Regions from separate parts of the Burkholderia sp. A9 genome, predicted to be linked through region 3. Evidence: predicted binding sites of a transcription regulator. Region 3 holds the regulator's gene; each other region holds the start of a gene.
The links. Region 3 encodes HrcA, which represses chaperone genes, less so after heat shock. Its sites were predicted from a motif close to TTAGCACTCNNNNNNNNNGAGTGCTAA; they were not measured.
Positions count from the first base shown of each region.

Region 1: the regulator HrcA is predicted to act here: its motif matches at 4,070-4,096, upstream of rpoH (RNA polymerase sigma factor RpoH).
Region 2: the regulator HrcA is predicted to act here: its motif matches at 3,037-3,063, upstream of groES (co-chaperone GroES).

Region 1 is NZ_JSZN01000018.1:49,326-54,846, forward strand. It holds gene cydB (cytochrome d ubiquinol oxidase subunit II) at 1-824, opposite strand, end outside; gene PI86_RS10355 (cytochrome ubiquinol oxidase subunit I) at 856-2,436, opposite strand; gene cydP (cytochrome oxidase putative small subunit CydP) at 2,426-2,704, opposite strand; gene rpoH (RNA polymerase sigma factor RpoH) at 3,072-4,007, opposite strand; gene pagL (lipid A 3-O-deacylase PagL) at 4,368-4,937, shown strand; gene PI86_RS10375 (nuclear transport factor 2 family protein) at 4,983-5,366, shown strand; gene leuA (2-isopropylmalate synthase) at 5,510-5,521, opposite strand, start outside.
Region 2 is NZ_JSZN01000039.1:40,681-46,201, reverse strand. It holds gene PI86_RS14850 (hypothetical protein) at 1-913, opposite strand, end outside; gene PI86_RS14845 (carbohydrate porin) at 991-2,457, opposite strand; gene groES (co-chaperone GroES) at 3,137-3,430, shown strand; gene groL (chaperonin GroEL) at 3,477-5,117, shown strand; gene PI86_RS14825 (hydroxymethylpyrimidine/phosphomethylpyrimidine kinase) at 5,309-5,521, opposite strand, start outside.
Region 3 is NZ_JSZN01000033.1:89,153-94,673, forward strand. It holds gene PI86_RS17485 (hypothetical protein) at 48-209, shown strand; gene PI86_RS13905 (RNA-binding S4 domain-containing protein) at 181-588, opposite strand; gene hemH (ferrochelatase) at 675-1,739, opposite strand; gene hrcA (heat-inducible transcriptional repressor HrcA) at 1,878-2,900, opposite strand; gene PI86_RS13920 (NAD kinase) at 3,032-3,934, shown strand; gene recN (DNA repair protein RecN) at 3,954-5,521, shown strand, end outside.

The DNA of each region.
Region 1 (5,521 bases), on a different contig from region 3:
CCGCCCGCGATGCCGACGACGGGCGCCGCGATCATCCACGGGAATTCGCTGTAGTTCGCGAGCCACAGGCCCGAGCCGGCGGCGACGTCCTTCAGCAGCGGGTTCGCGACCGTGTTGGTGGGCGCGGCATGCGTGATGTGGAAGCCGCCGATATACGATGCGACCAGCACGCCGGCCAGTACGAACAGCACGACCGCGAGGAACGCCGACACGCGCAGCGCGATCGACGCGCGGCGCGCGATCACGCCGTCGGTCTTCATCTTGATGAACGCGGCGCCGTGCGCGACGAGCATCGTGAGGCTGACGAGCCCGCAGAGCAGCGCGAACGGGTTCAGCAGCGCCCAGAAGCTGCCGTAGTAGGTCACGCGCAGGTCGCTGTCGAACTGGAACGGCACGCCCTGCAGCAGGTTGCCGAACGCGACGCCGAACACCAGCGCCGGCACGAAGCCGCCGACGAACAGGCCCCAGTCCCAACCCGCGCGCCAGCGCGGGTCAGGCCGCTTGCTGCGGTAGTCGAAGCCGACCGGCCGGAAGAACAGCGCGAACAGCACGAGCAGCATCGCGAAGTAGAAGCCGGAGAACGACGCGGCGTAGACGAGCGGCCACGCGGCGAACATCGCGCCGCCGGCCGTGATCAGCCACACCTGGTTGCCTTCCCACGTCGCGCCGACGGTGTTGACGATGATGCGCCGCTCGTCGTCGGTCTTGCCGAGGAACGGCAGCAGCGCGGTCGCGCCCATGTCGAAGCCGTCGGTGACGGCGAAGCCGATCAGCAGTACGCCGACGAGCAGCCACCAGATCAGCTTGAGAGTTGCATAGTCCATAGCGATTCCTTGTTCCGTTGCAGGGGCGTGCTCAAACCGCGGCGCGCTCGCCGGCAGCGGCGAGTTCGTGGTGATAGCGGCCGGTGTGCAGCGACGACGGGCCGAGACGCGCGTACTTGAACATCAGCTTGATCTCGATGACGAACAGCACGGTATAGAACAGGACAAAGCCCGCGAGACTCAGGTACAGGTCGCTCGGCTTCAGGCTGGACGCGGACAGGTGCGTCGGCAGCACGCCGGCGATCGTCCACGGCTGGCGGCCGAGCTCGGCGACGATCCAGCCGAATTCGATCGCGATCCACGGCAGCGGGATCGCCCACACCGCATAGCGCAGGAACCAGCGGCGGTTGTCCTGCAGCAGTTCGCGGCGCGCGCAGAACCAGAACGCGGCAATGAACGTCGCGACGAACAGGAAGCCGAGAGCCACCATGATCCGGAACGAGAAGAACACGGGCGCGACTGGCGGGATCGTCTTCTTCGCGGCGGCCTTGATCTGCTCGGGCGTCGCATCGACCACGTTCGGCGTGAACTGCTTGAGCATCAGCCCGTAGCCGAGGTACTGCTTGTGCTGGTCGAACAGCGCGCGGGTCGCGTCGCTCGTGTCGCCCTGCTTGATCTTCTGCAGCGCGCCGTACGCAATCATCCCGCTCTGGATGTGCTCCTCGCTGTGCTTCGCGAGCTCGCGCAGGCCGATCACCGGTTCGTCGATCGAGCGCGTCGCGATCAGGCCGAGCGCGTACGGGATCTTGATCGCGTAGTCGGTGCGCTGTTCTTCCTGGTTCGGAATCCCGATCAGCGTGAACGACGCGGGTGCCGACTGCGTTTCCCATTCGGATTCGATCGCGGCGAGCTTCATCTTCTGCACTTCGCCGGTCGTATAGCCCGATTCGTCGCCGAGCACGATCACGCAGAGCGTCGCCGCGAGGCCGAAGCCGGCCGCGACCGCGAACGAGCGCAGCGCGAAGTCGACGTCGCGCTTCTTCAGCAGGTACCACGACGACACGCCGAGCACGAACATCGCCGCCGACACGTAGCCGGCCGACACCGTATGCACGAACTTCACCTGCGCGACGGGGTTGAACAGCACGTCGAACAGGCTCGTCATCTCCATGCGCATCGTCTGGTAGTTGAACTCGGCGCCGACCGGGTTGTTCATCCAGCCGTTCGCGACGAGGATCCACAGCGCGGACAGGTTCGAGCCCAGCGCGACGAGGAACGTGACCATCAGGTGCTTGACCTTCGACAGGCGGTTCCAGCCGAAGAAGAACAGGCCGACGAAGGTCGATTCGAGGAAGAACGCCATCAGGCCTTCGACCGCGAGCGGTACGCCGAAGATGTCGCCGACGTAGTGCGAGTAATACGACCAGTTCGTGCCGAACTGGAATTCGAGCGTGATGCCGGTCGTCACGCCCATCGCGAAGTTGATCCCGAACAGCTTGCCCCAGAACTGGGTCATGTCCTTGTAGACCTGCTTGCCGGTCATCACGTAGACGGCTTCCATGATGACGAGCAGCCAGGACAGGCCGAGCGTCAACGGCACGAACAGGAAGTGGTAGAGCGCCGTGATGCCGAACTGCAGACGCGACAGATCGACGACTTCACTACTTATCATGGTGGTCTCCCTCGGTAGATGCTGGCGCCGGCACCGAGAGCAGCTTCTCGGCGACGGCGGCAGGCGGCAGCGACATGTGCTCGGCCTGCGGATGATTGAAGAATGCGTATTTGAGCGACATCAGGAGGATCAGCTTGACGATCAGCACCAGGGTGATGTCGCGGGCGAGGGTTGGGCCGCGTGCCCACGCGGCGACGCGCGCGCGCCAGCCGATCGTGCCGGCCGGCCGCGGGGGAGGCGGCGCAGGCTCTTTATTGATCGAGATCAAGGCGATTATCCTGAATCGATTTACGTCGGATTTGGGGCGACTTTACGTCGGATTTATGACGGCCGTGAAGCTGTGTTAATCCTTTTGCGCCTTACATGCCAATTTTAAAAGGACGGCTTTCCGATGCCGAGTGCTGCGCTGCGGCAGACCGTCGCGAAACGGGGGGCAAAAGTTGAGGCAGATCAAGGTTATGCGGAAGGGGCGCGCAAACGGCCTAATACCTGATGAATCAGGTCAATTAATCGGTAGAGAAACGGGCGGAGAAGCGCGTGCAGAAGCGCGTGAAAGCAGCGAAACAGACGGGCGAAAAAAAACCGCTGCCGGTCGGGCAGCGGTTTTCGATGAGGCGCTCTAAATCGCCAGGGATTTACGCGTATTCGGCGAGGGCGGTGCGCATCTTTTTCATTGCGCTCGCTTCGATCTGGCGGATGCGTTCCGCCGACACGCCGAATTCGGCGGCGAGATCGTGCAGCGTCGAGCCGCCCGAGCCGTCGTCGTCGACGTGCAGCCAGCGCGCCTCGATGATCCGGCGGCTGCGTGCGTCGAGCGCTTCCAGCGCCTGTGCGATACCGTCCGTCTGCAGCATGTCGCGCTGACGCGCGGCCAGCACGGCGGTCGGCTCGTTGTGCGAATCGGCCAGGTAGGCGATCGGCGCATACGACTCCTCGCCGTCCTCGACCTGCCCTTCGAGCGCGATGTCGCCGCCCGACAGGCGCGTTTCCATCTCGGTCACGTCTTCGCGCTTGACGTTGAGCTCCTGCGCGAGGCCGTCGATTTCCTCGGGCGTCATCGCCTGCATGCTCTTCTTGTGGCTGCGCAGGTTGAAGAACAGCTTGCGCTGCGCCTTCGTCGTCGCGACCTTCACCATCCGCCAGTTGCGCAGGATGTACTCGTGGATCTCGGCCTTGATCCAGTGGATCGCGTACGACACGAGACGCACGTTCTGCGCCGGATCGAAGCGCTTCACGGCCTTCATCAGGCCGATGTTGCCTTCCTGGATCAGGTCGCCGTGCGGCAGGCCGTAGCCGAGATAGTTGCGCGCGATCGACACGACGAGCCGCAGGTGCGACAGCACGAGACGGCGTGCCGAGTCGAGGTTGTTGTCGTCGCGGAATTCGGTCGCGTACTGGCGTTCCTCTTCGGCGGTCAGCAGGGGAATCCGGTTGACGGCCTGGATATACGCGTCGATGTTGCCAAGCTGGCCCGGCAACATCGATTGAGTTGCGAGCGCCAGCGAGCCTGCCGATTCGGCCTTGGCCGGCGTCGGGCTCAGGGTGTTCGGAAGGGTCAGAGCGTGGCTCACTAAAAAACTCCTTTGGAATCAGGGACAAACCCTTGGTCTCGGATGAGATTCCGAGGGCCATCTTAGCACTCCCGCAATCCGAGTGCTAATTCCTTAGAGGGTGCGGGGGCATCGGAGTTCCCGATTTTCTATCGAACTTGTCGAGTCGATAGTCTAATTTGCGACCGGGATGGCGTGATGAAGTTCCGTAAGTTATTGTTTCTGATAGTAATCAGTAGACGATTTCGATTTTTGTAGTTTTGGAAGCAAACAATTTCGTTTCGTGATGCCGATCCGAAAAGTCCTTTACCATACCATTCAGTTCGCTCGGGCCAGGCCGCTGCGGCAGGCTCCATTCAACCCACAAAGTTGGAGTGTCAGATGAACAATAAGAAGAATCGCCGGCCTCGTAGCCGGTTTGCGTTGCACGCGATGCTGGCGGCGTCGCTGCTGGGCGGATCGGGTGCCGCGTTCGCGGATCGGTGGGGGATCCAGGCGGGCGGCGGGTTTTCCGATCGGCACGGGATCGACAAGGGCGATCTCGGCGTGGTGTGGGATCCGGGCTGGAACTGGTGGGAAATCGGCGGCTGGCACTTTGCGTTCGTGGTGGAAGGGCACGCAGGCTACTGGCACACGAGCGGCAACGTTCACAGCAGCATCGGCGAATTCGGGGTGACGCCGATGTTCCGCTTCATCAAGAGCGCGGGGCAGATTCGCCCGTTCATCGAGGCCGGCGGCGGCGTCCGGGTTCTGACGCATCCGACGATCTCGGACAACTTCTCGCTGTCGACCGCATTCCAGTTCGCGCCTACTGCGGGCGTGGGCGTGCAGTTCGGCCAACGGCAACAGTATCAGGTCGGCTACCGTTTTGAACATGTGTCTAACGCGGGTATCAAAGAGCCGAATCCTGGTATAAATTTCCACCAGTTCTACGTGCAGTACAACTTCTGATCCGCACGCCCGCGCACGGCGGGCGCGTTGCCGAGGAGTCAGGCGATGGCGAAGGTGATCGATGCGATCCGCGCGCTCGAGCGCGATCGGTTCCGGGCGATGGTGGACGGGGACGGCGAGGCGCTCGACGCGCAATTGTCGGACAAGGTGTTCTTCGTGCACACCAACGGCAAACGCGAATCCAAGCAGCAGTTCATCGACGCCATCGTCGCCGGTCGCCGGCGCTATCGCCAGATCGAGATCCAGTCGCAGGATCTGCTGCCGGTCGGCGACGCAACCTGCGTCGTCACCGGGCGCGCGTTGATCGAGATGGAAACGAACAACGGCGGGCTGGTCTTCCCGATCGCCTATACCGCGGTCCATACCCATGAGCAGGGCCGCTGGCGCCTGCTGGCATGGCAGGCGACGCGGTGCGCAACCGAGACATGAGCGCGCGTGGCGCTCCTTTTCATGTCCCGACCGAAGCGGCCTTCTGGGCCGCTTTTTGTTGGCCCGTGCCGCGCGGATCGCGCGGCGCACGGGCGGTCACGCTCCGCTCGCTGACGTTCAAACCCTGAATCGAAGCCCGACGCTCAGGCCGCCGC
Region 2 (5,521 bases), on a different contig from region 3:
TCGCGAGCGCGAGCGGACGGCGCAGGAAGCCGTCGGCGGTGATCTGGCGGCCGACGCCCGCGCTGGTCTCGCGCGTGAGCGGGTCGTCGATCTCGACGATCCGGTTGCCGATCGCGTCCGACACGTACAGCTTCTTCTGGTCGCCGGACAACGCGAGGCCGGTCGGGCCGACCAGGAACACACCCTTGTCGGCCTGCGCGCCGAGGCCGCTCGCGACGATCGTTTCCTGCTTGATGACGGGCGGCTTGCCGGCCGGCACGTCGAGATCGAGGCGCAGCACGGTCGCCTGCTTGTAGACGGGCGGATTGCCGTCCGCGCCGCCGACGCCGAAGCCGGCCATGCTGACGAACAGCGTCGCGCTGTCGCCGCGGTCGACCACGGCCATGTTGCCCCACGGGTCGTTGATGTTCGGGGTCGACCACGTCGACGCGATCTTGCCCTGCGGATCGAGCACGATCAGGCAGCCGGCGCCCTTGGTGTTCGTCGTGCCGTCGTTGCTCGGCGTGCTGCCGACGATCACCCAGCCGGATTTCAGCATCGTCATTGCCGTCGACAGGCCGACGCCGCCCGGGCATGCCTTCAGGTCGCGCGGGATCGATGCGAACAGACTCAGTTGCTTCGTCGACGGGCGGTAGTTGACGATCGTGCTGCCGGTGCCCTGCAGGTTCGCCGAGTTGTTGAAGTTGTCGACGAGCACGTCGCCCGCCTGGATCGTGCCGGCCGACACCGGCGCGACCGCGATCGCGTACGGGTTCTGGTCGCCGTTGTCCGGCACCGTGTTGACGAGCGTGGTGTGGCGATGCAGGGTCTCGAGGAAACCTTGCGGCTCGGCGAGTGCGCCGGCGGCGGCCGTCAGCGCGGCGGCGGCCAGTGCGCCCGTCGCGAGGCGGCGAAGCGGGGCGGATTGGATCATGTGAGTCTCCTGGGGAGCACGCCGCCCGGGCGGCGCGCGAAAATGGGCGACAGGTGCGGGTGGCGTGGGCGCGTCGCTCAGAACGTGATCGTCGTACGCGCGCCGAGCACGAACGTGTTGCGCAGCGGCTGGGTTGCGTCGTTGGGGTTCTGGCCGGCGCCGGCATTGAACGTGTACTGCGCGTCGGCCTGGACGATCCACCACGGGTTGACCTGGTACTGGTAGGTCGCTTCGAGCGTCGTCTCGCGGGTGCGCACGCCGTACGGGCTGGCCGCGGCCTGCTGCGCGGCCTGGTCGAGGTCGGTCACGTGGCTGCCGACCTGGATGTACGTGACGGCGAGGCCGACGCTGTCGTTGTCGCGGCCGGCGAACGGCGCCTTCAGCACGACGCCCGCGTTGGCCGCGAAGCTCACGAGGTTGCGATCGCCCGGCGCGCCCATCACGCGCGCGAACACGCCGAGGCTTCTCGGGCCGCTCGGGTCGGGGCGCCAGATCATCTGGTCGGCCACCGCGTAGAAGCTGTAGTTGCCGTGATGCTGCTGCGCGTTGCCGTTCGAGGCGGAATCCGCGAGCGACAGCCCGTCGGTGCCGACGTTCTGGTCCGCGAAGCGGCCGTTGTGATACCAGACGCCGATCTTGTAGGTGCCCGGCAGCCCGGCCGAGCGGCCGGTGTCCATCTCGCCGTCGGACGGCTGGTTCAGCGCGTACTGCAACTCGCCGATGTAGAGCGTGCCGTTGTGCAGGTTGAAGTTCGTGCCGCTGAGGTTGTTCGGGTTGTTGCCGAGCGGATCGCCGTCGAACACGCCCGCGAGCGCGGTGAGCTTCGGCGTGATCTGGCCGCGCACGCGCACGCCGAGGCCGGCGAGCGGATACGCGGGGCCGCCGCTCGGCAGGTCGTACGACGGCAGCGCGGGCCAGCCGAACATCGTGTTGACGAAGCCGTTCGCGTACGTGCTGACCATGAATTCCTGGTCCAGGCTCTGCTGGCCGATCTTCACGTCGACGCGCTTGTCGAGGAACGACTGCTGGTACCACAGCTCCCACAGGCGCGTCGTGTCCTGCGCCTCGATGCCGCTCGCGGTGTTGAGCGTGCCGAGGTTCGCCGCGCTCAGGTTGCGGCCGTGGATCTGCAGCGCGCTAACGTTGAACGTGCCGCCGGGCAGGCCGATCGCCTTCTGCGTGTCGACCGTCAGCGTGGCCGTCGTCAGCCCGTCGTAGGTGCCGCCGCGGTTCAGGCCGCCGCGCAGGTTCGCGAGGTATTCGCTGGTTTCGGTGATCTGCAGCGTCGCGCCGTACTTGCCGAGCCACGGGCGGATGCCGCCCATGTCGCCGAGCAGGTTCTGGCGGGTCCAGATGCCGGTCAGCATGTTGGTCGGCTTCGCCTGGATCGCGAGGTCGGCCTCGGGCGCTTCGGGTTGCGCGTCGACCGGCGTGTCCGCGTAAGCGGCAGCGCTGGCGAGCGCCGCGCCGGCGACGAGGGCCGCGCACGCGGCGGGACGCATCCGGGCGCGGAGGCTGTCTCCCTGGAACGACGCAAACTTCATATCAAATCCCTGGTTCTATTTAGTGTGGAGTCCTGCATGTCGGTCGCTGTCCGGACGCTCGGCACCGTTTGGCCAGGGCACGAAGATGAACGCAACGCGGCGCATCGTAGAAGTGTCAAATGCGAAAGTCAATGTAAACGAGAATGATTCGCATCTAAATTACTGAATGTAATGGGGCGGCTTACGGATGGGCGTCGAGCACGTTTTGTGTCGAGATAAACTGTAAGATCGGCGTAATAAAAATGAATGAATCGATCCGGATCGATGGCGCGGCGAGGAGCCCGGCGCGAGGGGAGTCCGACGTGCGCGAAGCGGGTGTTGCGATGGACGGCTCCGGCGCTCGCGCAGGTTTTTTCTTGCGACGTCGCCGGCCGCCGGAACTCCGTGCTTACCCGGTGTCAAAACGGGGCTGAATGATTTTCAGGGCGCCGCGCGCGCGCCGATCATGCCGATGCGGATTGCTCAGGATTTTGTTTTTAAAGGGGTTTTCTCTGGTTTCGTGTGGTTTGCCCGGCGCTTTGCCGCCGCGAAAATTCGTCGGGTTCCCCTTCTTGAATTTGTCAAAACCCGTCCATATAATTAGCACTCGCTGCACGAGAGTGCTAACAATTCTCTGCCGGGCGATCCGCCGGGCAGATTCCCTAAGCGTTCTTCAATCTCAGTCAAGAGAGGAGTGAATATGAACCTTCGTCCTTTGCACGATCGCGTGATCGTCAAGCGCCTGGATCAGGAAACCAAGACCGCCTCGGGCATCGTGATCCCCGAAGCTGCTGCTGAGAAGCCGGATCAAGGCGAGATCCTCGCGGTCGGCCCGGGCAAGCGCGACGACAAGGGCGCGGCGATCGCGCTCGACGTGAAGGTCGGCGATCGCGTCCTGTTCGGCAAGTACGCTGGTCAGACCGTCAAGGTCGACGGCCAGGAACTGCTGGTCATGCGCGAAGAAGACATCATGGCCGTGGTCAACGCGCAGTAAGCGTCCACCGACGGTACATATTCCCAAGAATTCAAGGAGTTAGAAGATGGCAGCTAAAGACGTCGTATTCGGCGATTCCGCCCGTTCGAAGATGGTCGAAGGCGTGAACATTCTCGCCAACGCAGTCAAGGTCACGCTGGGTCCGAAGGGCCGCAACGTCGTGCTCGAGCGCAGCTTCGGCGGCCCGACGGTCACCAAGGACGGTGTGTCGGTCGCGAAGGAAATCGAGCTGAAGGACAAGCTCCAGAACATGGGCGCGCAAATGGTCAAGGAAGTGGCTTCCAAGACCAGCGACAACGCAGGCGACGGCACGACGACGGCAACCGTCCTCGCGCAATCGATCGTTCGCGAAGGCATGAAGTACGTCGCATCGGGCATGAACCCGATGGACCTGAAGCGCGGCATCGACAAGGCAGTCGCAGCGGCTGTCGAAGAGCTGAAGAAGATCAGCAAGCCGTGCACGACGAACAAGGAAATCGCACAGGTCGGCTCGATCTCGGCGAACAGCGACACGTCGATCGGCGATCGCATCGCTGAAGCGATGGACAAGGTCGGCAAGGAAGGCGTGATCACCGTCGAAGACGGCAAGTCGCTCGCCGACGAACTCGACGTCGTCGAAGGCATGCAGTTCGACCGCGGCTACCTGTCGCCGTACTTCATCAACAACCCGGACAAGCAAGTCGCCGTCCTCGACAACCCGTTCGTGCTGCTGCACGACAAGAAGGTGTCGAACATCCGTGATCTGCTGCCGGTGCTCGAGCAAGTCGCGAAGGCTGGCCGTCCGCTGCTGATCATCGCTGAAGACGTCGAAGGCGAAGCGCTCGCAACGCTGGTCGTCAACAACATCCGCGGCATCCTGAAGACCGTTGCGGTCAAGGCGCCGGGCTTCGGCGATCGCCGCAAGGCCATGCTGGAAGACATCGCGATCCTGACCGGCGGTCAAGTCGTCGCGGAAGAAACCGGCCTGACGCTCGAGAAGGCAACGCTGGCAGAACTGGGCCAGGCGAAGCGCATCGAAGTGGGCAAGGAAAACACGACGATCATCGACGGCGCAGGCGAAGCCGTGAACATCGAAGCGCGCGTCAAGCAAGTTCGCACGCAAATCGAAGAAGCGACGTCGGACTACGACCGTGAAAAGCTGCAAGAGCGCGTGGCCAAGCTGGCCGGCGGCGTGGCAGTGATCAAGGTCGGTGCTGCGACCGAAGTCGAAATGAAGGAAAAGAAGGCACGTGTCGAAGACGCACTGCACGCAACGCGCGCAGCTGTGGAAGAAGGCATCGTGGCAGGCGGCGGCGTTGCGCTGATCCGCGCTCGCACCGCGATCGCAGCCCTGACCGGCGCGAACGCCGACCAGAACGCCGGCATCAAGATCGTGCTGCGCGCAATGGAAGAGCCGCTGCGCCAGATCGTCACGAACGGCGGCGAAGAAGCCAGCGTCGTGGTGGCGGCAGTTGCTGCAGGCACGGGCAACTACGGCTACAACGCAGCAACGGGCGAGTACGTCGACATGGTTGAAGCCGGCGTCGTCGACCCGACCAAGGTCACGCGCACCGCACTGCAGAACGCAGCTTCGGTTGCAGGCCTGCTGCTGACGACGGACGCAGCTGTCGCAGAACTGCCGAAGGAAGACGCACCGATGGCCGGCGGCATGCCGGGCGGCATGGGCGGCATGGGCATGGACATGTAATCGACTTCGGTCGATGGTGTCCGGAACGCGCAGCGATGCGCGTTCCAGCCAAAAGAAAAGACCCGCAGCGATGCGGGTCTTTTTTTATTTGCGCGCGCGGAATTCGCGACGCGCACGAAAAGGGGCGGCCGTGCCGCCCCGAAGCGATGATCAGGCGCGCGCGACGGCGGCGCAGGGCCGCCATGCGTGCGTCAATGCCGGTGCGAAGTCCTCGGCACCGGATCGGCCTTCACGGCCGGCGGCGTATCCGCATCGTCATTGCTGCGGGCCCAGAAGAACCGGTCGGGCAGGTACGCGCCCATGCCGGGCCGGAACGCGTCGCGTACCGCCTGGTACAGGTACTCCTGCGCTTCGCGAACCGCTTCGGGCGGCTCCTGGCCATTGGCGAGCAGCGCGGCGATCGC
Region 3 (5,521 bases):
TGACATCCACCTGGCGCCGCATTCACCGTCCTGTCGAGGCGAGTACCGTGAAACTGACCTTTGCCATATCGGTGGTCGCGCTGGTACTGATCGCCGGCACCACCACCATCTGCCTGTCGGGAGCCGTCACCGACCGCACGACCGAATACGGAAGCGCGCTGGCGACGTTCGACCAGATGTTCAGCTCCCACCAGAAAATCTGTCGATGATGCGCCGGTCGCGCTTGGTCGGCCGGCCGTGCAGTTCGGCTGCCGGCTCGCGATAGGTGCGCCGCCGCTCCAGTTCGGCGAGCCGCGCGGCCCGCCCCGCTTCGGTTTCCTCGTAAAGCGTCTGCGCAATGCTCGCGGGCCCGCGCAGGTCGCAGATACCCAGCACGGCAATGTGCCAGACGACACCGTCGATCGCAATCTCGACCTCGTCGCCGACCCGCACGTCCTTGGCCGGCTTGACCGTCGCGCCGCCGATCTTCACGTGCCCCTTGTCGACCGCGTCGGACGCGAGCGAGCGGGTCTTGAAGAAGCGGGCCGCCCACAGCCATTTGTCGATGCGCAGCTTCGCGCCGGGTTCCGTCGAAATCCTGTAATTCATGTCAGCCTCCGCCGTGCCGCCGCCACGCGGCCGACCGCCCCCTCGGGGGCAGCACACGCCGTGCGCGCAGGGGCCGCGTCGTCATTTCAATTCACCGTTTCGGGTTGGGCGGCCTTCACGGGCCAGCCCTGCAGGTTCTCGGCGACGATCTCGCCGAGCGCGCCGATCCACGCGGGCGCGCCGTTCAGACACGGAATCCGGTGGAACGCCTGGCCGCCGCCGGCGATGAATTCGTCGCGCACTTCCATCCCGATCTCCTCGATCGTCTCCAGACAATCGGCCGTGAAACCGGGACAGAACACGTCGGCCCGCCGCACGCCGGCCTCGCCGAGCTCGCGCAGCGTCGGCGCCGTGTACGGCTGCAGCCACTCGGCCTTGCCGAAGCGCGACTGGAAGGTCACGCGGCATTCGAGCGTCGACAGCCCGAGCGCCGCCATCAACAGCGCGCCCGTCTGCTGGCACTGGTCGTGATAGGGGTCGCCGAGGTCGAGCGTGCGTTTCGGCACGCCGTGAAAGCTCAGCACGAGCTTGTCGCCGGCCGCGAAGTCGGGCCGGCCGTGCTGCGCCCAGTACTGGCGCACCTGCTCGGCGAGCGCGTGGATGTAGGCCGGATGGTCGGCGTAATGCCGCACCGTGCGCACTTCCGGCTGGTTGCGCATCCGCGCGAGCGCGCCGAACGCGGCATCGAATGCCGTCGCGGTGGTCGACGCCGAATATTGCGGATACATCGGCATCAGCAGCACGCGCTCGACGCCCGCGCGCTTGAACTGCGCAAGCGCCTGCGCAATGTTCGGGCTGCCGTAGCGCATCGCGTAGTCGACCATCACCTGGTAGCCGTTCGACGCGAGCAGGTGCCGCACGCCGTCGGTCTGGCGCTCGGTGTACACGCGCAGCGGCGAGCCCTCGGGCATCCAGACGGCCGCGTATTTCTTCGCGGACGCGCGCCCGCGCAGCGGCAGGATCAGCGTGCGCAGCAGCACCTGCCAGACGACCTGCGGGATTTCGACGACGCGGGGATCCGACAGGAATTCGGCCAGATAGCGCCGCACCGCGCGCGGGGTCGGGGCGTCGGGCGTGCCGAGGTTGATCAGCAGCACGCCGATGCGATGGGCAGCTGCGACGCTCGAAGGCGGCTCAAGATCGAAACGCATGGGCAGGAACGTGCTCGGGGCACGCAGTCGGACGGCCCTCAATTATAGCGGGCCGCCTCGCTCGGGTCGGCTGGCCGTTCGGCCGACTGGCGGCGCGCCCGGTGCCGCGGCACGATGGCGGAACGGTGTCGGCGCCGGCTACTGCTGGCTCAGTGTGAGCGACAGCAGGCGCGCGGTGATGTCGACGATCGGGATCACGCGGTTGTACGCCATGCGGGTCGGGCCGATCACGCCGAGCGTGCCGACGATCTGGCCGTTCACCTCGTACGGCGCGGTGACGACGCTCATTTCCTCGATCGGCACGAGCGTCGATTCGCCGCCGATGAAGATCTGCACGCCCTGGGCGTGGCTCGACACGTCGAGCAGTTGCAGGAGGCCCGTCTTTTGGTCGAATACGTCGAACAGCTTGCGCAGGCGCGCCATGTCGGACGACAGATCCGCCACTTCGAGCAGGTTGCGCTCGCCGGAAATGAGCACCGTGTCCTCGGTGTCGGGCACCTCGGTGCTGGCCGTCACGGCCGCGTGCATCAGCGTGGTCATGTCGCCGCGCAGCTGGTCGATCTCGTCGCGCAGGCGGCGGCGCACCTCGTCGAACGACAGGCCGGCGAAGTGCGCATTGATGTAGTTGGACGCCTCGGTCAGCTGCGACGGCGAATAGTCGCGCGGCGTCGCGAGCATCCGGTTCTGCACGTCGCCCTCGGGGGTGACGATGATCAGCAGGATGCGCTTGTCCGACAGGCGCATGAACTCGATCTGCTTGAACACGTGGCTGCGGCGCGGTGTCAGCACGACGCCCGCGAACTGCGACAGGTTCGACAGCACGCTCGCCGCGGCCGCCACCACCCGCTGCTGCGGTTCGCCGGCCTGCAGCGTGTTCTGTACCTGCCGCGCGACGGCCTCGGCGTCGATCGGCGCCTCGACCGTCAGCATCGTGTCGACGAACAGGCGATAGCCCCGCGGCGTCGGGATGCGGCCGGCCGACGTGTGCGGGCTCGACACGAGGCCGAGCTCCTCCAGGTCGGACATCACGTTGCGGATCGTCGCCGGGCTCAGCTCAAGCCCGGAATAACGGGACAACGTGCGCGAGCCGACCGGCTGACCGTCGGCGATATACCGTTCGATCAGGGTTTTCAGGAGGGTTCGTGCGCGAGGATCTAGCATGGTGGAAAATTTTAGCGCAACCGCGCGACCGCGGCGAGTATCCACGGCCACCGTCGCGCAGCCCGACCCGATCCGGCCCCGTCTGTGCACAGCCGGTTCTTTTCGTCAACGAGCTATGGTGTAATGCCGGCATGAAAACCGGTAATCAGTTCAACACTGTCGCGCTCGTCGGCCGGAGCAACACGCCCGGTATCGCCGAGCCGCTCGCCACGCTGGCTGGCTGCATCGCGAAGCTCGGCTTCGAGGTCGTGTTCGAGGCCGACACCGCGCGCGAGATCGGCATCTCCGGCTATCCGGCGCTCACCCCGGCGGAAATCGGGGCGCGCGCGGACGTGGCGGTCGTGCTCGGCGGCGACGGCACGATGCTCGGCATCGGGCGCCAGCTCGCGCCGTACAAGACACCGCTGATCGGGATCAACCACGGGCGGCTCGGCTTCATCACGGACATCGCGGCGGCCGACATGCAGGCGCGCGTCCCGGTGATCCTGTCGGGCAAGTTCGAGCGCGAGGAGCGCTCGCTGCTCGAGGCCCGGATCATGCGCGACGGTGAGCCGATCTACCACGCGATCGCGTTCAACGACGTCGTCGTGACCCGCAGCGGCTTCTCGGGGATGGTCGAGCTGCGCGCGTCGGTCGACGGCCGCTACATGTACAACCAGCGTTCGGACGGCCTGATCGTCGCCACGCCGACCGGCTCGACCGCATACGCGCTGTCGTCGGCCGGCCCGATCCTGCATCCGCAGCTTCAGGGCATCGTGCTCGTGCCGATCGCGCCGCATGCGCTGTCGAACCGGCCGATCGTGCTGCCCGACGATTCGAAGATCGCGATCCAGATCGTCGGCGGGCGCGACGTCAACGTGAACTTCGACATGCAGTCGTTCACCGCGCTGGAGCTGAACGACACGATCGAGGTGCGCCGCTCGAAGCACACGGTGCCGTTCCTGCACCCGATCGGCTACAGCTACTACGCGACGCTGCGCAAGAAGCTGCACTGGAACGAACACGCATCGAACGAAGACGACAAGGCGTCCTGACGCACCTCCGCCCGACACCATGCTCCGCCACCTCTCGATTCGCGACTTCGTCATCGTCGCCGCGCTCGATCTCGAATTCGACAGCGGCTTTACCGTCTTTTCCGGCGAAACCGGCGCCGGCAAATCGATCCTGATCGACGCCCTGGCCCTCGCGCTCGGCGAACGCGCCGACGCGAGCGTCGTGCGCGCCGGCTGCGGCCGTGCCGACATCACCGCCGAGTTCACGCCGCACGACCGCGTCGCGCGCTGGCTCGACGAACACGCGTTCGACGCCGAGGACACCGTGATGCTGCGCCGCGTGATCGACGCGAACGGCCGTTCGCGCGCGTTCATCAACGGCACCAGCGCGACGCTCGCGCAGCTGCGCGAGCTCGGCGAGATGCTGGTCGACATCCACGGCCAGCACGCGCACCAGCTGCTGATGCGGCCCGACGCGCAGCGCGAGCTGTTCGACACGCACGCGGGGCTCGTCGCCGATGCCGCGAACGTCGCACGCGCATGGCGCGTATGGCGCGACGCGACACAGGCGATCGATGCCGCGAAGGCACACGAGCGCGAGTTGCAACTCGAACGCGAGAAGCTCGCATGGCAGCTCGCCGAACTCGACAAGCTCGCGCCGCAACCGGGCGAATGGGACGAAGTCGGCAGCGAGCACAAGCGCCTGTCGCATTCGGCGAACCTGATCGCCGGCGTACAGGGCGCGCTCAACGCGCTGTCGGAGGCCGACGACGCGATGCTCCCTCAACTCGGCGCGATCGTGTCGAAACTGCGCAGCCTGGCCGATTACGACACCGGCCTCGGCGACGCGCTTGCGTCGCTCGAACCGGCCGAGATCCAGCTGCAGGAAGCCGTCTATTCGCTGTCGCACTACGCGCAGCGCCTCGATCTCGACCCGGCCCGGCTCGCCCAGGTCGAAACGCGCCTCGACGCGCTGCACTCGACCGCCCGCAAGTTCCGGCTGCCGCCCGACACGCTGCACGAGGAACATGCGGCACGCCGCGCTCAGCTCGCCGCGCTCGACGCGGCCGCCGATCTCGGCGCGCTCGAAGCCGTGCAGGCGCAGGCATGGGAGGCCTATCTCGCCGACGCAAAACACCTGTCGAAGGCGCGCGCGCAGGCAGCCAGAACGCTCGGCACGGCCGTCACGGCCGGCATGCAGGAACTGTCGATGGCGGGCGGCAGCTTCGACGTCACGCTCGTGCCGCTCGCCGACGGCGGCCCGCACGGGCTCGAGCAGGTCGAATTCCGTGTCGCCGGGCACCCCGGCGTGCCGCTGCGGCCGCTCGCGAAAGTCGCGTCGGGCGGCGAACTCGCGCGGATCAGCCTCGCGCTCGCAGTGATTGCGAGTGCGGCCAGCCCGACGCCCACGCTGATTTTCGACGAAGTCGACACGGGGATCGGCGGCGGCGTCGCCGAAGTGGTCGGCCGCCTGCTGCACCAGCTCGGGCGCAACCGCCAGGTGCTGTGCGTGACGCACCTGCCGCAGGTCGCCGCCCGCGGCGACCATCACTTCCAGGTCGCGAAGGGCGCCGACGACCGCGGCGGCACCGTCTCGTCGGTCAACCCTCTCGACAGGGCGAGCCGTGT